4 regions of the Sphaerisporangium siamense genome follow, and region 2 is predicted to be linked to each of the others. Evidence: predicted binding sites of a transcription regulator. Region 2 holds the regulator's gene; each other region holds the start of a gene.
The links. Region 2 encodes LexA, which represses DNA repair genes until DNA is damaged. Its sites were predicted from a motif close to TCGAACANNTGTTCGA; they were not measured.
Positions count from the first base shown of each region.

Region 1: BJ982_RS27445 (Rv2578c family radical SAM protein) is a predicted target of LexA. The motif match lies at 3,527-3,542, and genes of this name have one in related genera.
Region 3: ruvC (crossover junction endodeoxyribonuclease RuvC) is a predicted target of LexA. The motif match lies at 2,626-2,641, and genes of this name have one in related genera.
Region 4: BJ982_RS17465 (DUF6504 family protein) is a predicted target of LexA. The motif match lies at 2,039-2,054, and genes of this name have one in related genera.

Region 1 is NZ_JACHND010000001.1:5,952,510-5,957,168, forward strand. Features, by position in the region: gene BJ982_RS27425 (GNAT family N-acetyltransferase) at 1-118, opposite strand, end outside; gene BJ982_RS27430 (lysophospholipid acyltransferase family protein) at 591-1,247, shown strand; gene BJ982_RS27435 (penicillin-binding transpeptidase domain-containing protein) at 1,464-3,098, shown strand; gene BJ982_RS27440 (DUF3040 domain-containing protein) at 3,117-3,413, opposite strand; gene BJ982_RS27445 (Rv2578c family radical SAM protein) at 3,552-4,583, shown strand.
Region 2 is NZ_JACHND010000001.1:3,995,070-3,999,728, forward strand. Features, by position in the region: gene leuS (leucine--tRNA ligase) at 1-1,278, shown strand, start outside; gene lexA (transcriptional repressor LexA) at 1,416-2,129, opposite strand; gene nrdR (transcriptional regulator NrdR) at 2,800-3,261, shown strand; gene BJ982_RS18270 (vitamin B12-dependent ribonucleotide reductase) at 3,409-4,659, shown strand, end outside.
Region 3 is NZ_JACHND010000001.1:5,213,212-5,217,870, forward strand. Features, by position in the region: gene pdxT (pyridoxal 5'-phosphate synthase glutaminase subunit PdxT) at 1-557, shown strand, start outside; gene BJ982_RS24055 (YebC/PmpR family DNA-binding transcriptional regulator) at 561-1,313, shown strand; gene BJ982_RS24060 (GNAT family N-acetyltransferase) at 1,365-2,549, shown strand; gene ruvC (crossover junction endodeoxyribonuclease RuvC) at 2,678-3,223, shown strand; gene ruvA (Holliday junction branch migration protein RuvA) at 3,220-3,840, shown strand; gene ruvB (Holliday junction branch migration DNA helicase RuvB) at 3,850-4,659, shown strand, end outside.
Region 4 is NZ_JACHND010000001.1:3,815,468-3,820,126, reverse strand. Features, by position in the region: gene BJ982_RS17470 (DNA polymerase III subunit alpha) at 1-1,708, opposite strand, end outside; gene BJ982_RS17465 (DUF6504 family protein) at 1,708-1,974, opposite strand; gene BJ982_RS17460 (ABC transporter substrate-binding protein) at 2,240-3,406, shown strand; gene BJ982_RS17455 (ABC transporter permease) at 3,414-4,310, shown strand; gene BJ982_RS17450 (ABC transporter permease) at 4,298-4,659, shown strand, end outside.

The sequences.
Region 1 (4,659 bases), 2.0 Mb from region 2:
CGCGGGTCAGCGTGGCGGGGAAGTGCTCCATCACCCGGGGGTCGGCGTTCATCACGGCGAAGGGGGCCAGGTCCTCCTCGCGCCACTGGCGCAGGATCAGGCGGGGCGTCTGCAACATGCCCACATTTTCCCGAGAATCTCGGCGCACATGGCGATTGTGCCGTGGACGAGCGGGTTTGCCATGGCGTCCCCCGGTGTGAACCCGGTGGACATCCGGGGATCGCCGTTCCGGGCGGCAGGGGTGGAGGGACGACCCCCGCGGGTGGGCTACAGTCGGTAGTAGCCGATGTGGTTTGTGTCCCCCGGGCCGCAATTACCGCCTTCACGGAATACCGTTCGGCTGGAGCCGTGTTGTGCCTCTCGCCGAGGAGGCGACCGCCACATCGGCCACAACGAAGAGCCCCCGCGGGCGCGTCCCGCGGGGGCTCTTCGTTTCCCGCCACGCCGTCCCTCACCCCGGTCATAGGGGCGGCCTTCGGTCGTCTCACCACGCGTCGTGACAGTTTGTGCACACCCGTAACACTCCGTAACGCATCGTTGCCCTGGCGAGCCGTATGGTGGTCATTGCCGTTCGCACACCGGGAGAGCACGTGCTGTACCACATCATGAAGATCGCCAGCCGCCCCTTCCTTCGGCTGCTGTGGCGCCCCGAGGTCACCGGGGCCGAGCACGTCCCCGCCGCCGGCGCGGCGCTCCTGGCCTCCAACCACCTGTCCATCCTGGACTCGGTGTTCCTCCCCGCGATGCTGCCGCGCCAGGTCACCTTCGTCGCCAAGTCGGAGTACTTCACCGGAAACCGGCTGATGGCGATGGTCATGCGCGGCACCGGGCAGGTCGCCATCGACCGCGAGAGCGCCGCCGCGGCGCAGGCCATGCTGGACACCGCGCTGCGGGTGCTCGACAGCGGCGAGCTGTTCGGCATCTACCCCGAGGGCACCCGCTCCCCCGACGGGCGGCTGTACCGGGGGAAGATCGGCGTGGCGTGGCTGGCGCTGACCGCCGGGGTGCCGGTGATCCCGGTGGCCATGGTCAACACCGACCGCGTCCTGCCGCCGGGGGCCGCACTGCCGCGCATCGCGCGCATCGGCGTGCGCATCGGCGAGCCGCTCACCTTCACCGGCGACCCGGGCCGCGCGCAGGACCGCCGGGCGGTCACCGACGAGGTGATGAAGGCCATCCAGCGGCTGTCGGGCCAGCAGTACGTCCCCGCCTACGCCCGCAGGGAGGCGCCGCGGCGCGCCGCCTGAACGCCGCTCGCCCGCCGCCCGGGCGCGGTCCGTTCGCGGCCGGAGCGCCGCCGCTCACCGGGCGTGCGCGCCCGGCCCCGTGCCGTGCCGGCCGCGCGAAACGGGCCGCCGCCACGTGCGAAGATCCACCGGCGGGGCGGTGACCAGCCTCGATTCCCGGCGGGGGCCGGGCGGCCCGCGCTAAGCTCGGCAGGACGTCGAGACATCGGGGGTAACGTGCGGCGCGGCCGTATCATCGCGATCACGTCCGTCGCGGCCGTCGTGGTCGCGGGCGCCGCCGCCGGAGGCGCCTACTACGTCCTGCGCACCAAGGGAAGCGCGCAGGAGACCGCGCGCCACTTCGCCGCCGCCTGGGAGCGCGGCGACCTGGCCGCCATGAAGGCCGACCTGGCCGCGCCGGCGAGCGGCTTCGACGCCCTGTACGCCGAGGTGGCGAAGAATCTCGGGGTGTCGCGCACCGGCGTGCGCCTCGGCCGGGTCGCCCCGGCCGGGGACGACCGCGCGACCGCCGCCTACACCGCCACCCTGGCGTTGAAGGACACCGGCCGGTGGACCTACACCGGCGCGCTGGACCTGGTGGTGAAGGACCGCCAGTGGAAGGTCGCCTGGACGCCGGCCGCGGTGCACCCCGCGCTCACCGCCGCCACCCACCTGGACCTGAAGACCACCTGGCCCGAGCGCGCGCCGATCGCGGACTCCTCCGGCGCCCGCATCGACGGGCCCTCCGCGGGCGGCTCGGTGCAGCAGCTCGTCGGCTACCTGGACAAGGCCACCGCCAAGGACGTCGCCAAGCTCGGCGCGCCCTACCGGCCGGGCGACGCGATCGGCAGGGCGGGCCTGCAGCAGACCTTCCAGGAGCAGCTCGCCGGGACGCCCGCCACGCAGGTCGTGGTCACCGACGGCGCCAAGAAGGCTTCGCGGACGCTGACCACCATCGAAGGCTCCCCAGGGCGGCCGGTGCGCACCAGCCTGGACCCGCGGGCGCAGCGGGCCGCGGTCGCCGCGGTGCGCGACCTGCCCAAGCCCGCCTCCCTGGTGGCGATCCGGCCCTCCAGCGGCGAGATCCTGGCCGTGGTGAACAACCGCGGGGGCTTCAACCGCGCGCTCGACGGCCGCTACCCTCCCGGGTCGACGTTCAAGACCGTCACCGCGGCGGGGCTGATCGCCGCGGGCGTCACTCCGGGGCAGAAGGTCACCTGCCCCAAGAAGGTCAACGTGGGCGGGCTGGAGATCCGCAACTCCGACCACGAGGCGTTCGGCTCGCTGTCCTTCCTGGACTCCTACGCCCACTCCTGCAACACCACCTTCGCGCCGCTTGCGGCCCGCCACCTGGGCGAGGGCGGGCTGGAGCGCATCGCCGGGCGGCTGGGCTTCAACCAGCCGCTGGACATCGGCGTCCCGGCGACCCGGGGCAGCATGCCCGCGCCGACCGGCCTCGCCGACCTGGCGGCCGAGTCCTTCGGCCAGGGGCGCATCACCGCCAGCCCGCTGGTGATGGCCACCGTGGCCGCCGCGGTGGCCGACGGGTCCTGGCGCCCGCCCACGCTGGTGCCCGCGCTGCCGCAGAAGGCCGCGCCGCAGCCGCTGCCGCCGGGCGTGGCCGGGCATCTGCGCACGATGATGGCCGCGGTGGTCACCAAGGGGACGGCCAAGCGTGCGGGGCTGCCCGCGGGCACCGTCGGCAAGACCGGCACCGCCGAGTTCGGCACCGGGCCCAAGCTGGACTCCCACGCGTGGTTCATCGGTTTCCGCGGCGAGGTGGCCTTCGCGGTGGTGGTGGAGGCCGGAGGGATGGGCGGCGAGGTCGCCGCGCCGGTGGCGGCACGTTTCCTGCGCGGCCTCGGCCGCTGACCGGGGCGCGCCCCGGCGTCACATCGGCAGGGCCGCCGCCTCGTTGCGGAACACCATGATCAGCAACGTCGCGATGAGGGTGGCGATCAGGATCCAGCTCACCAGGATGATGATCGTCGACCTGCTCGGGCCCCTGCGCCGGCGGCCGGCGCCGGCGGCACGGGCGGCGCGGGCGGCGCGCTTGCGGTCGCCGGCCTCCTTGCGCACGACGCGCTCGTTGAACGACTCCAGGCGGGCGGCCAGCCGGGGGTCGTCATCGGTGAGATGACTCTCGATCTGGGCGAGCAAGCGCTCCTCGTCCTGCGACCAGGCCATGCCGAACCTCCCGGCGACGCAAGCGGTGTGAGCACGATCCTCCCCATGATGAAGATCTTTAGCCTTCCCGTGGTCCGCTTTTTGCCCGGCGTTTCGCTGAGTTGCGATCTCGCTCGAATGCCTGTTCTAATCAAGGTCATGCGCTGGGACAACTTGCGCCTGACCGATCCGCCGGAGCAGGCGGCGCCGACCGTGCCGCTGATCCCCCGCGGCGCGGTGGCCACCACCTTCGACACCCCCGAGTTCCGCGGCATGACCTTCTACGAGGTCCAGGCCCGCTCGATCATCAACCGCGTCCCGGCGGCCAGCCACGTCCCCTTCCAGTGGACGATCAACCCCTACCGCGGCTGCAGCCACGCCTGCGTGTACTGCTTCGCCCGCCGCAGCCACGAGTACCTCGAAATGGACTCCGGGCGCGACTTCGACTCCAAGATCGTGGTGAAGGTGAACGCGGCCGAACTGGCCCGCCGCGAGCTGGCCGCGCCGCGCTGGGGCGGCCACCCGATCGCCATGGGCACCAACGTCGACTGCTACCAGCGCGCCGAAGGCCGCTACCGGCTGATGCCGGGCGTCCTCGCCGCGCTGCGCGACTTCCGCAACCCCTTCTCCATCCTCACCAAGGGCGCGCTGATCCTGCGCGACCTGGAATTGCTGGCCGAGGCCGCCGAGGTCACCGACGTCGGCACCGCGGTGTCGGTGGGGTTCACCGACGACGAGCTGTGGCGGGCGGTCGAGCCCGGCACGCCCCGTCCGTCCCGCCGCCTGGAGGTCTGCGCCACCCTGGCGGCCCGGGGGCTGCGGTGCTCGGTGCTGATGGCGCCGATCCTGCCCTACCTGTCGGACTCCCCCGCCCGGCTGGCCCGCACGGTGCGGGCCATCGCCGAGGCCGGGGCCACCGGCGTCACCCCCATCGTGCTGCACCTGCGGCCGGGGGCGCGCGAGTGGTTCATGGCCTGGCTCGCCCGCGAGCATCCCGGCCTGGTGCCGCGCTACCAGGAGTTGTACGGCCGGGGCGCCTATGCGCCGAAGGCCTACCAGCAGCGCGTCGCCGGGCAGGTCCGCGAGCTGGCCGAGGCGTGCGGGCTCGGCGGCCGATCGTCCTCCTCCTCGCGGGGCGCCCCGCCCGGGCCGCCGGCCTCCGCCGGGCCGGAGCAGCTGACCCTGCTCTGACGGCCCGAAAGAAAGCGGCATATGGGTGGTTCACTCCGGCGATGGGTATTTAACGCGGCGATGCTGCCTATATGGC
Region 2 (4,659 bases):
TCCAAGGTCGAGGCCATCGCCCGCATCGTCCAGATCCTCCAGGAACGCGGCACGGGCGCCGCCGCCGTCAACTTCCGGCTGCGCGACTGGCTGCTGTCGCGCCAGCGCTTCTGGGGCACGCCCATCCCGATCATCCACTGCCCCGACTGCGGCGAGGTCCCCGTCCCCGACGACCAGTTGCCGGTCACGCTGCCCGACCTGCGCGGCGAGGCCCTGGCGCCCAAGGGCGTCTCGCCGCTGGCCGGGGCCGCCGACTGGGTCGAGGTGGACTGCCCCAAGTGCGGCGGCCCCGCGCGGCGCGACACCGACACCATGGACACCTTCGTCGACTCCTCGTGGTACTTCCTGCGGTACTGCTCGCCCGGCTACGAGGACGGCCCCTTCGACGTCGAGCGCGTCCGGCGCTGGGGCCCGGTGGACCAGTACGTCGGCGGCGTGGAGCACGCCGTGCTCCACCTGCTGTACGCCCGGTTCTTCACCAAGGTCCTGCACGACATGGGCATGGTCGACTTCCCCGAGCCGTTCCTGCGCCTGCTCAACCAGGGGCAGGTCATCAACCAGGGCAAGGCGATGTCCAAGTCCCTGGGCAACGGCGTCGACCTGGGGGAGCAGATCGACGACTTCGGGGTGGACGCCGTCCGGCTGACCATGGTCTTCGCCGGCCCGCCCGAGGACGACATCGACTGGGCCGACGTCTCTCCGGCCGCGTCGCAGAAGTTCCTGGCCCGGGCGTTCCGCGTCGTGGCCGAGGCGGGCGCGGCCTCGGCGCCCGGCGCGGACCCCGCCTCCGGCGATCTGGAGCTGCGCAAGGTCACCCACCGGACGATCGACGAGGTCACCCGCCTGGTCGAGTCCTCCCGCTTCAACGTGGCCGTGGCCCGCATGATGGAACTGACCAGCGCGGCGCGCAGGGCCATCGACTCCGGCCCCGGCGCCGCCGACCCCGCCGTGCGCGAGGCCGCCGAGACGCTGGCCGTCATGCTGTCGCTGGTCGCCCCGTACGCCGCCGAGGAGGGCTGGGAGCGGCTCGGCCACGGCCCGACGATCGCGCGGGCGGGCTGGCCCGCCGCCGACCCGGCGCTGCTGGTCCAGGAGTCGGTCACCTGCGTCGTGCAGGTGGCGGGCAAGGTGCGCGACCGTCTGGAGGTCTCGCCGTCCATCTCGGAGTCCGCGCTGCAGGAGCTGGCCCTGGCCTCCGAGAAGGTGCGGCCGTACCTGTCGGGGACGCCGCGCAAGGTGATCGTGCGGGCGCCCAAGCTGGTCAACATCGTCCCCTGAGCCCCGCGGGGGCCTGCCGGACGGCATGCGAAACCGCCTGAACGTTCCCCGTGGGGACGCTCAGGCGGTTTCGTGGGCTTCGCCGCGCCCGGGCGGTGGGCGCCGGCGAGCGGCCGGATGCGGCGCCGCTCGCCCGGTCAGAGCTTGCGCAGGACCGCGGTCACCTTGCCGAGGACGGTGGCCTCGTCGCCGGGGATCGGGTCGTAGTTGGGGTTGTGCGGGACCAGCCAGACGTGGCCGTCCTTGCGCTTGAAGGTCTTCACGGTGGCCTCGCCGTCGATCATGGCCGCGACGATGTCGCCGTTGTCGGCCACCGGCTGCTGACGCACGACCACCCAGTCGCCGTCGGCGATGGCGGCGTCGATCATGGAGTCACCGGAGACCTGGAGCAGGAACAGCGTGCCCTCGCCCACGAGCTGCTTGGGCAGCGCGAAGACGTCCTCGACGCGCTCCTCGGCCAGGATGGGGCCACCGGCGGCGATGCGGCCCACCAGCGGCACGAACGCGGCCGTGGGGCGGGTCACCAAAGGCTCCTCCTCGCCGGGGCCGACCGGGTCGACCCAGAGCGCGGGCTCCCCGGGCAGGCGGACCTCCAGCGCGCGCGGACGGTGCGGGTCACGGCGCAGGTAGCCCTTGCGCTGCAGCGCGGTGAGCTGGTGGGAGACACTGGAGGTGCTGGTCAGCTGGACCGCCTCGCCGATCTCGCGCATCGACGGCGGATAGCCGCGCTGCTGCACCGAATCGCGGATCACCTCAAGGATCTTGCGCTGCCTCGGGGTGAGGCCCAGGGAGTCACGCCTGCGCACCGCGAGGTCGGTGACGACCGCGCCGCTCTCGTCTTGCTCGTTCATAGTCAACTCCTCCTCGCCGGGCACCCTCGGACGCGCCGCCACCTCAACGCCATGCCCGCCCGGCCGGCTGCCCGTCCGTGTTCCCGATGTCGCACACAGCGACAATAACGCCGTTCAAGATCGTCATCAAACAACTGTTCGAGATAATCCGAACGTGGTCGCCGGTCGGCGCATGACATCGTACGGGAGTTCGATCGATATCGTGTTCGACTTTCGCGATCTTACGCTGGTGAGGCGGGAAAGTCGATCACATGAGCGATCTCGGTCTGATGCGTCCCTTCTCGGGCGCTCCGGGGCCGGGCGCGGCGCCGGAGGCCCCGCACGGGCGCGACACGCCGGGGCGGGGGCCGTTCCCCCTGATCGGCGGGGGGTTCGCGATCCGGGGCCCCGCCGACTTGCGTTCATGGTGCGGCCCTCCTACGGTTGGACCACAACATCTAGTAGTTACACCGTTGTCGGTTGCCCATAGGTTGTGTTTCCGTGGGCGCACTGTGAGCACCCGCAGTGCGCGCGCATGCCTATTTCGGTTAATCCGGAATGGGCTCGCGAGCGTGGGGCGAATACGGAAACATGGGGCGGATTTTCCCCGGGATCGACCCTCCGGGGGGCCGCATTCACGGGGGTCCGGCCGGGTAACCGGTGGGGAATCGCGAGAAAAGGGAGGCGACACGTGCATTGCCCATTCTGTCGTCATCCAGACACCAGGGTGATCGACAGCCGGTCGACCGAGGACGGCGCGGCGATCAGGCGGCGCCGCACGTGCTCCCAATGCGGGCGCCGGTTCACCACCCAGGAGACGGTGTTGCTGATGGTGAGCAAACGCAGCGGCGTGACCGAGGCGTTCTCCCGGGACAAGGTCATCGCCGGGGTGCGCCGCGCCTGCCAGGGCCGTCCCGTCGGCGAGGACTCCCTCGCGCAGCTCGGGCAGCGCGTCGAGGAGAGCATCCGCGCGACGGGTTCGGCCGAGATCCCCTCCCACCAGGTCGGCCTGGCGATCCTCGGGCCGCTGCGCGAGCTCGACGAGGTCGCCTACCTGCGGTTCGCCTCCGTCTACCGCGGCTTCGAGACCCTCGCCGACTTCGAGGAAGAGATCGAGCAACTGCGCGCCTCGCGGGGCGCGGACCAAGACTGACCACTTCAGACACGACCAACACGCCCGGGGAGTCCGAAGGCCGTCGCACGCCGACGAACTCGCCGGGCGCCGGCGCCGGGGGATGTGCGCGGCGCGCGGATGTGTTCCGACATTAGGGCTCCACGGGGTCCCGGAAGGGGAAAGATCATGACGGAGACGGTGAGCGGTTCAGTGGGGCGCGGGGGCAAGCGGGCCTCCAAGGGCCTGAAGGTCAGGCGCATCCACACCACGCCCGGCGTGCACCCGTACGACCAGGTGCGCTGGGAGCGCCGTGACGTCGTCATGACCAACTGGCGGGACGGCTCGATCAACTTCGAGCAGCGGGACGTCGAGTTCCCCGACTTCTGGTCGGTCAACGCCGCCAACATCGTCACCACGAAGTACTTCCGCGGGGCCGTGGGCACCCCGCAGCGCGAGACCGGCCTGCGCCAGCTCGTCGACCGGGTCGTGGGCGTCTACACGCGCACCGGCCGCGAGAACGGCTACTTCGCCACCGAGGAGGACGCCGAGATCTTCGACCACGAGCTGAAGCACGCGCTGATCCACCAGATCTTCAGCTTCAACTCGCCGGTCTGGTTCAACGTCGGCACCGCCTCCCCGCAGCAGGTCTCGGCGTGCTTCATCCTCGCCGTGGACGACCAGATGGAGTCCATCCTGGAGTGGTACAAGGAGGAGGGCATCATCTTCAAGGGCGGGTCCGGGTCGGGGGTCAACCTCTCCCGCATCCGCTCCAGCAAGGAGCTCCTGTCCAGTGGAGGCACCGCCAGCGGCCCGGTGTCGTTCATGCGCGGCGCCGACGCCTCCGCGGGCACCATCAAGTCGGGCGGGGCCACCCGCCGGGCGGCCAAGATGGTCGTCCTCGACGTCGACCACCCCGACATCGAGGAGTTCATCGAGACCAAGGCCCGCGAAGAGGACAAGATCCGCGCCCTGCGCGACGCCGGCTTCGACATGGACCTCGGCGGCAAGGACATCGTGTCCGTCCAGTACCAGAACGCCAACAACTCCGTGCGCGTCTCCGACGAGTTCATGCGCGCCGTGGAGGGGGGCGAAAGCTTCGGGCTGCGCGCCCGGCTGAGCGGCGAGGTGATCGAGCGGGTCGACGCCAAGGCGCTGTTCCGCAAGATGGCCCAGGCTGCATGGGAGTGCGCCGACCCCGGCGTGCAGTACGACGACACCATCAACGACTGGCACACCTGCCCGGAGACCGGGCGCATCACCGCCTCCAACCCGTGCTCGGAGTACGTCCACCTGGACAACTCCTCCTGCAACCTGGCGAGCATCAACCTGCTCAAGTTCCTGCGCGAGGACGACACCTTCGACGTCGAGGGCTTCGTCAAGACGACCGAGCTGATCATCACCGCGATGGACATCTCGATCACCTTCGCCGACTTCCCC
Region 3 (4,659 bases), 1.2 Mb from region 2:
TCCAGGGCGACGTGCGGGAACACGCCCGATCCCTTGAGGCCGCCGGGGCCAGGGCCGTGGCCGTGCGCCGCCCGGCCGAGCTGGAGGCGGTGGACGCCCTGATCGTCCCCGGCGGGGAGTCCACGACCATGTGGAAGCTCGCCGACGCCTTCGAGATGCTCGAACCGCTGCGCGCGCGCATCAAGGCCGGCATGCCGACCTATGGCTCCTGCGCCGGCATGATCATGCTGGCCGACCGGATCGAGGGCGGCATCGAGGGCCAGCAGACGATCGGCGGCATCGACATGGTCGTGCGCAGGAACGCCTTCGGCCGCCAGATCGATTCTTTTGAGGCATCCTTGGATTTCGCGGGACGCGGCCCGCTGCGCGCCGTCTTCATCCGCGCCCCATGGGTCGATTCCGTGGGCCCGGACGTCGAGGTGCTGGGGGTGGCCGAGCCTGGGGATAGGATCGTCGCGGTCCGGCAGGGACCTCTGCTCGCGACGTCCTTCCACCCCGAGCTGACCGGGGACGCGCGGGTTCATTCGTATTTTGTCGAGATGGTGAGGGAGCTCTAGCCGATGTCCGGCCACTCCAAATGGGCGACGACGAAGCACAAGAAGGCCGCGCTGGACGCCAAGCGGGGCAAGCTTTTCGCCAAGCTCATCAAGAACATCGAGGTGGCGGCCCGCACCGGCGGCCCGGACGCGGACGGTAACCCCACCCTCTACGACGCCATCCAGAAGGCGCGCAAGAGCTCGGTGCCGATCGAGAACATCGAGCGCGCGCGCAAGCGCGGCGGCGGCCTGGAGGCCGGCGGCGCCGACTGGCAGACCATCATGTACGAGGGGTACGCGCCCGGCGGCGTGGCCGTGCTGATCGAATGCCTCACCGACAACCGCAACCGCGCGGCGTCGGAGGTCCGCGTGGCCATGACCCGCAACGGCGGTTCCATGGCCGACCCCGGCTCGGTGGCCTACATGTTCAACCGCAAGGGCGTCGTCATCGTCCCGAAGAGCGGCGGCCTGGGCGAGGACGACGTGCTGACCGCGGTCCTGGACGCCGGGGCCGAGGAGGTCAACGACCTCGGCGAGTCGTTCGAGGTCGTGTCCGAGGCCGGCGACCTGGTGCCGGTCCGCAAGGCGTTGCAGGAGGCCGGCATCGACTACGACTCGGCCGAGAGCAGCTTCCTGCCCACGCTGAGCGTCCCCCTGGACGAGGACGGCGCGCGCAAGGTGTTCCGCCTGATCGACGCGCTGGAGGACAGCGACGACGTGCAGAACGTCTACGCCAACTTCGACGTCAGCGACGACGTCCTCGCCAAGCTGGACTGAGTCGGAAATCGGTTCGCCCGGTTAGGTGGGCTTCGCCTAGGTTTGTCCGTTGTGCAGATCCGTGACCTGACGCCCGGCGACCTGGACGCCGTGCTGGACAACCGCAAGCGGGCGTTCGGCCCCCTGTCCGCGAGCAGCGTCGCCACATGGCGTTCCCTGGTCGCCCCGGCCCTCCCCGAGGGCCGCTACCTCGGCGCCTTCGACGGGGGGCGGCTCGTCGCCACCAGCCGGATCAACCACTACGAGCAGTGGTGGCACGGCCGCCCGCTCTCGATGGGCGGCATCGCGGGCGTCACCGTCGCGCCCGAGGACCGCGGGCGCGGGGTCGGCGGCCTGCTGATGCGGGCCACCATCGAGCGCTGCGCCGAGCTCGGCCACGCGGTCTCGGCGCTGTACCCCACCACCACGCCGCTGTACCGCGGCGCGGGCTGGGAGCACGCGGGCGCCCGCCTGCGCGTCACCGTGCCCGCCGAGAGCCTGCGGGCGCTCGCCCCCCGCGACACCGCCGTCGCGGTGCGGCGCGCCGGGCCCGGCGACGCCGCCGAGATCCGGGCCCTGCTCGGGCGTCTGCACGCCGCCACCCGGGCCTGCGGCCCCGTGGTCGAGGAGGAGCGGGTGCTGCGCCTCTGGCTGGAGGACGACGACGACTTCGCCTATCTCGCCGCCGACGGGTTCCTGCTGTACCGCTGGGACGGCGACGGGCTCGACGTGGACAACCTCGTGGCCGGCTCCGAGGCCACGGCGCGCGCCCTGTGGTCGCTGGCCGGCAGCGCCTCCTCGGTGGCCGCCACGGTGACGGCGACCGTCGAGCCGGACGACCCCATGCTGTGGCTGGCGCGCGACCGCTCCACCGACACCGTCGAACGCACGGGGTGGATGCTCCGGATCATCGACCTGCCCGCCGCCGTGGCCGGGCGCGGATACCCGGCCGGGGCCGCGCTGGACGCCGTCGTCGAGGTGAGCGACCCGCGGCGTCCCGCGAACTCCGGCGCCTGGCGCCTGTCGGTCGCCTCGGGCCGCGGCGAGGCCGTCCGCGTGGGCCCGCTTTCCGGCGGGCCGGGCCGGCCCGGTGCGGAGGTCACCCGGCTCACCGTCGGCGGCCTGTCGGCCCTGTTCGCGGGCGTCGGGGTGAGCGCCCTGCGCCGCGCCGGGCTGGTGACGGGCGGCACGCCCGCGACCGACGACCTGCTCGCCTGCGCCTTCGCCGCCAAGCCCTACATGATCGACTACTTCTGACCGCGGCGTGACAGGCCCGGGGCGGCCCGGTGTGTCGGAGGGTGCGCGGCCGCGGCGGCCGGAGTAGAGTTCGGGGCCGAACAGATGTTCGGCGTTCTTGGGGAGGCGTGCCGGTGCGGCTACCGGAGCTGAGGGTCATGGGGGTCGATCCCGGCCTCACCCGGTGCGGCCTCGGCGCCGTCGTGGGCCGCGCGGGCGCGCCGCTCACCCTCGTCAAGGTCGGTGTCGCGCGCACCCCCGCGGGCGACGACATCGGCGCGCGCCTGGCCGCCATCGAGGTCGAGATCGAACGCTGGCTCGACGAGGTCAGGCCCGACGCGGTCGCCGTCGAGCGCGTCTTCAGCCAGAGCAACCTGCGCACCGTCATGGGCACCGCCCAGGCGTCCGCCGTGGCCATCCTGTGCGCCGCGCGCCGCGGCCTGCCCGTCGCGCTGCACACCCCTTCCGAGGTCAAGGCCGCCATCACCGGGTACGGCAACGCCGACAAGGCCCAGGTCGGCACCATGGTCACCCGCCTGCTCCGCCTCGACGCCATGCCGAAACCGGCCGACGCCGCCGACGCGCTCGCGCTCGCCATCTGCCACATCTGGCGCGGCGGAACCCAGAACCGCCTGGCCGCGGCCCTCGCCAAGGCCAGGCCCGCCGCCGTGCCCGCGAAGGGAACCGCCCCGTGATCGCCTCCGTCTCCGGGCGCGTCGCCGGCCTCGCCCCCGACTCCGCCGTGGTGGAGGTCGGCGGCGTCGGCGTCCTGGTCCACTGCACCCCGGCGACGCTCGCGTCGCTGCGCGCCGGCGAGGAGGCCAGGCTCGCCACCTCCCTGGTGGTCCGCGAGGACTCCCTCACGCTCTACGGCTTCGCCACCGACGACGAGCGCACGGTCTTCGAGATGCTCCAGACCGCCTCCGGGGTCGGCCCCAGGCTGGCGCTGGCCATGCTCGCCGTCCACACGCCGAACGCCCTGCGGGTGGCGGTGGCGAGCGCCGACGTCAAGGCGCTGACCATGGTGCCGGGCATCGGCCAGAAGGGGGCCCAGCGCATCATCCTGGAGCTGAAGGACAAGCTCGGCACGCCGGACGAGGCGGTCGACGCCGCGCTCAACGGGCGCGCCCGCAGGCAGGCGTGGCGCGACCAGGTCCACTCCGGCCTGGTCGGGCTCGGGTACTCCTCCAAGGACGCCGACGAGGCCGTCGCCGTCGTCGCGCCCCAGGCGGACGCCGACGAGGCCGCCGGCCGGGAGCCGTCGGTCGCCACCCTCCTGAAGGCGGCCCTGCGGGCCCTGAGCGTGCGATAGGGGCCCGCGATGAGCCTGGAGAGAGATCTGGTGTCCCCCGACGCCGAGGGGGACGAGCGGGCGATCGAGTCCGCGCTGCGCCCCAAGCGGCTGGCCGAGTTCATCGGCCAGACCCGCGTGCGCGAGCAGCTCTCGCTGGTGCTCGAAAGCGCGCTGCGCCGCGACCGCCCGCCGGACCACGTCCTCATGAGCGGCTCGCCGGGCCTCGGCAAGACCACACTCGCCATGATCATCGCCGCGGAGCTGGGCATGCCCCTGCGGCTGACCTCCGGCCCCGCCCTGGAGCGCGCGGGCGACCTCGCCGCCATCCTCTCCACGTTGTCGGAGGGGGAGGTGCTGTTCATCGACGAGATCCACCGCATGTCCCGGCCCGCCGAGGAGATGCTGTACCTCGCCATGGAGGACTTCCGCGTCGACATCGTGGTCGGCAAGGGCCCCGGCGCCACCGCCATCCCCTTGGAGATCGCGCCGTTCACCCTGGTCGGCGCCACCACCCGCGCGGGCCTGCTGCCCGCCCCCCTGCGCGACCGGTTCGGCTTCGTGGCCCACATGGACTTCTACGACGTCGAGGAGCTGGAGCAGGTCCTGCGCCGCTCGGCGGGCCTGCTCGCCCTGCGCCTGCCCGAGGAGGCGGCCCACGAGATCGCCCGCCGCTCGCGCGGCACGCCCCGCATCGCCAACCGCCTGCTGCGGCGGGTCCGCGACTTCGCCGAGGTCCGCACCGACGGCGTGATCACCCGCGACATCGCCTCGGCCGCGCTCAACCTGTACGAGGTCGACGCCGAGGGGCTCGACCGGCTCGACCGCGCCGTCCTCGGG
Region 4 (4,659 bases), 180 kb from region 2:
CGTCCACCCGCCTGATCTCGCCGAGAGCGTACGCCATCGCCGACTGCATGCGCACGCCGAGCACGTCGAGCTTCAGCAGCCCGGCCTCCTCGACGTCCTCCTTGTCGAACTGGCTCATCGGGAACTCCAGCAGGCTGCGTTCGACCGGGGTGCGGTCGCGCAGGCCGGAGTTGCCGACGAGCACGCCGCAGGGGTGCAGGGCGATGTGCCGGGGCAGGCCGTCCAGCTTTTCGGCGAGCTCGAACATCGTGGCCAGGGCGCGGTCGCCGAGGCCGCTGTCGCGCAGTTCGGGAAGGTCGGACAGGGCGGCGCGGATCTGCCTGGCCCTGATGTGCGGGAACGCCTTGGCGATGACGTCGATCTCGTGCGGGGGCAGGCCCATGGCGGCGCCGACGTCGCGGATGGCGCTGCGGGCGCGGTAGGTCTCCATCATGGAGACGCAGGCGACACGGTCCTCGCCGTAGCGGTCCAGGATGGCGCGGTAGCAGTCCAGGCGGCGCGCGGACTCCACGTCCACGTCGATGTCGGGCAGCCCTTTGCGGCCTTCGGACAGGAAGCGCTCCATGAGGAGGCCGTGTTCGAGGGGGTTCACCTCGCCGATGCGGATGAGGTAGTTGACCAGGCTGCCGGCGCCCGAGCCGCGGATCGCGCAGCGCACGCCCATTCGGCGGATCATGTCGGTGATGTCGGAGACGACCGTGAAATAGCCGGACAGCTGCTTCGCCTCGATCACGCGCAGCTCGTCTTCCAGCCGCTCGCGCGCCTCGCTGGACCGTTCCATCCCCCGGGCCACCAGGCCCTCCTCGCACCGGCCGCGCAGCAGGGGGACGGCGTCGCCGTCGACCTCGGGCAGGTGGAGCCGCTCCCGCCCGCCGCGCAGCGCCAGGACCTCCAAGGGGTCCAGCGCGCACCGCTCGGCGGTCTCCCGCGTGCGGGCGAGCAGCCGGGACGCGCGGGCCTGGTCGCCGCCGCAGATCCGCAGGGCCACACGCCCCATCTCCTCGCCGCTCTTGAGATAGGCGTGGGAGGCGGAGTGCTCCAGGTGGCGCGTGTGCAGGGGGACGAGCTTGCGCGCGGCGTCCAGCACGTCGCCGACGCGGTAGTCCCCCGGGTCCAGGTGGCGCACGGCGTTGGTCAGCACGGCGGGCACGCCCGCCGACTCGGCCAGGGCGATCATGCGCGCGGCGGTGCTCGCCTCCCGGTGCCCGAACTGGTCGACGACCTCGACCACCACGTCGGGGACGGCGGCCCGCCAGGCGGCGAGCAGCTCGCGCGCCCGGCCGTCGCGGCGCCCGGCCACGGCGCGGCCCACGTCGGAGCGGGGGCCGAGCATGACCAGCAGCCCGTCGGCGTGGCGGCCGGCCAGCTCGCGGGTGAGGCGGGGCTCGCCGCGCTCCCCCGCGTGGTGGGCGGCGGTGGTGAGACGGCACAGGTGCGCCCAGCCGTCCGCCCTGGCCAGCACGGTGACTCTGTCGCCGTCGCCGTCGTCGCCCGGGGAACCGTCCAGGAGCAGGTCGACGCCGACGACGGGCCGCAGGCCGGCCTCGAAGCACGCCTGGACGTGCTTGACCGCGCCGTACAGGCCGTCGCGGTCGGTCAGCGCGAGGATGTCCATGCCGTGCCCGGCCGCGCGGGCGACCAGGTCCTTGGGGAAGGCGGAGCCGTACCGCAGGGAGTAGGCGGAGGCGACGTGGAGGTGGGCGAACATCAGTCCCACGCCCTCAGCAGCAGCCAGCCGCCGCTCGCGGTGTCGAAGCGCAGCTCGTAGGTGCCGGTGTCTCCGCCGGGGCTGGCCTCCACCCGCCAGAAGCGGCGCTCACCCGGGTCGGTCTCGGAGATCTTCCACCACTCGCGGGAGGTCACCCAGTGGTCGAGGGCGCGGCGGACGACGTAGAGCCGGTCGCGCCACACGAAGCGGGCGGGCTCGCCGTCGCGCGTCCACACCTCGATGGGATCGCCGTAGATTCTGCTCAATGGCGCTTCTTCTCCCTGGGCCTCTGGAACTTGGAGCACCCGGGGGAAGGCGGGTGGTGCTACTTCGAACATACGTTCCCAGAGCCCCGGAGGGCAAATCACCACAGGCCGCGGGCACGTCATCGTCCGGTCACGATCGCCCCGGCGGGCCGGAACCATGTCACCAGCTGTTCACACGAAGAAACCCGCGCGCCGGGAAGTAGTCGCGAGCCGTTGTCCCTGCTCTTCTACGTTCATCCCACAACCTCCGAAAGTGGGAGCAAGCGTGCAATCATCACGAACGCGTATCGTCGGCCTGGCCGCCGTCCTTACCGTCGCGACTTCTCTCGGCGCGGCCTGCGGGTCCGCCCCGGCCACCGGCGCGCAGACCGGTGCCTCCTCCTCCACCGCGAACTCCGCCGCGACCGCGACCTCCGCGGCCGACCTCGGCGGCCTCGACAAGCTCGTCGAGGCGGCGAAGAAGGAGGGGCAGCTCAACGTCATCACCCTGCCCCCGGACTGGGCGAACTACGGGGAGATCATCAAGACGTTCGGCGAGAAGTACGGCATCAAGGTCAACAGCGAGAACCCCGACGGCTCCAGCGCGGACGAGATCAACGCCGTCAAGACCCGCAAGGGCCAGGACCGCGCTCCCGACGTGCTCGACCTCGGCACGGCGTTCGCCCTCAGCGGCGCCAGAGAGGGCCTGTTCGCGCCGTACAAGGTGCGGTCCTTCGACAAGATCCCCGAGGGGCAGAAGGACGCCCAGGGCAACTGGTACAACGACTACGGCGGCTACGTCTCCATCGGCTGCGACGCCAAGCGCATCCCGGCCTGCCCGCAGACCTTCGCCGACCTGCTCAAGCCCGAGTACAAGGGCAAGGTCGCGATGAACGGCAACCCGACCAAGTCCGGCTCCGCGTTCGCCGGCGTGTTCGCCGCCGCGCTGGCCGACGGCGGCTCCTTCGACGACATCCAGCCTGGCCTCGACTTCTTCAAGAAGCTCAAGGCGGCGGGCAACTACAACCCCGTCGAGTCGACCCCCGCGACCGTGCAGAACGGCGAGACGCCGATCAGCATCGACTGGGACTACCTCAACTCCGGCTACACCGACCAGTTCGCCGCCAAGGGCGTGGACTGGAAGGTCACCGTCCCGGCCGACGGCAAGTACGCCAACTTCTACGCGCAGGCGATCAACAAGTGGGCCCCCCACCCGGCCGCCGCCCGCCTGTGGGAGGAGTTCCTCTACAGCACCGAAGGCCAGAACCTCTGGCTGAAGGGGTACGCCCGCCCCGTGCTCCTGCCGTCCATGCAGTCCGACGGCAGCGCCGACGCCGCGCTGGTCGCCAAGCTGCCGAAGGTCGAGGGCACCCCCGAGTTCCCGACCGACGCGCAGGTCACCAAGGCCAAGGAAGTCCTCGCCGCGGGCTGGGGCGCGGCGGTCTCCGGCTGACCCGCCGATGATCGAGACCACCTCTGCGGCCCCCGCCGCCCTCCCCCTGAAGAGCAGGGGCGAGGGCGGCGGCAGGGCCCGCACCCGCTCCGCCGGCTGGACCGGGGCACTGCCCCTGCTGGTCTTCGCCGGCCTGGCCTTCGGCGTCCCCGCCGCCGCGCTGCTCGGCGGCGCGTTCACCGCGGGCGGCGCCCCCAGCACGGCCAACCTGGCCGAGTCCCTGCGAGGCGCCTACCTCACCGCGATGCTCAGCAGCGTGAAGCTGTCGGCCGTCGTCGCGGTCGCCGGCGCCGTGCTCGGCACCTTCCTCGCCCAGGCCGTGGTCACCTCGCGCCTGCGGGCCCTGCGCGAGGCGGTGCTCACCGCCTCGGGCGTGCTCGCCAACTTCGGCGGCGTCCCGCTCGCCTTCGCCTGGATCGCCACGCTCGGCAACTCCGGCGTGCTCACCACGCGCCTCGGCCTCGGCGACCTCGGCTGGAACCTCTACAGCTTCTGGGGCCTGGTGCTGGTGTACCTGTACTTCTCCGTCCCGCTGATGGTGCTGGTCATCGTGCCCGCGCTGGACGGGCTGCGGCCCCAGTGGCGGGAGGCGGCGCAGAACAACGGCGCCACCACCTGGCAGTTCTGGCGGCACGTCGGGATCCCCGTGCTCACCCCGAGCCTGCTCGGCGGCGTGGTCCTGCTGTTCGGCGGCGCCTTCGCCGCCTACGCGACCGCCGCCGCCATGGTCGGCACCGTCGTCCCGCTGGTCACGCTGCAGATCGCCGACGCGCTGGCCGGCAACGTCCTGATCGGCCACGAGAACGTGGCCCTGGCCCTCAGCCTCGACATGATCGTGGTCGCCGGCCTGGTCATGGCCGTCTACCTGCCCCTCCAGCGCAGGAGCGCCCGATGGCTGCGCTGACCCCGGCCGTCCTGCCCGAGGCCGGCGTGCCCGCGCCCCGGGCCGGGCGCTCGCGGCGCGCGGCGGGGGCCTGGCGGGCGGTGGTGCTGACCGTGGCCGCGCTGTACTTCGTGACGCCGCTCGCCGCCTCGTTCGTGTTCACGGTGAACGACCCCGCGAAGGGGTTCACCCTGGAGGCGTACGGGGAGATCTTCACCGCCGAGGGCTTCGCGCGGAGCCTGCTGCTGTCGCTCGGGCTGGCCGCGGCGACGATCACGGTCGTGCTGCTGCTCACGCTGCCCGCCATGCTGGCCGTGCGGCTCGGCGCGCCGCGGCTGCGGCCGGTGCTCGAAGTGCTGTGCACGCTGCC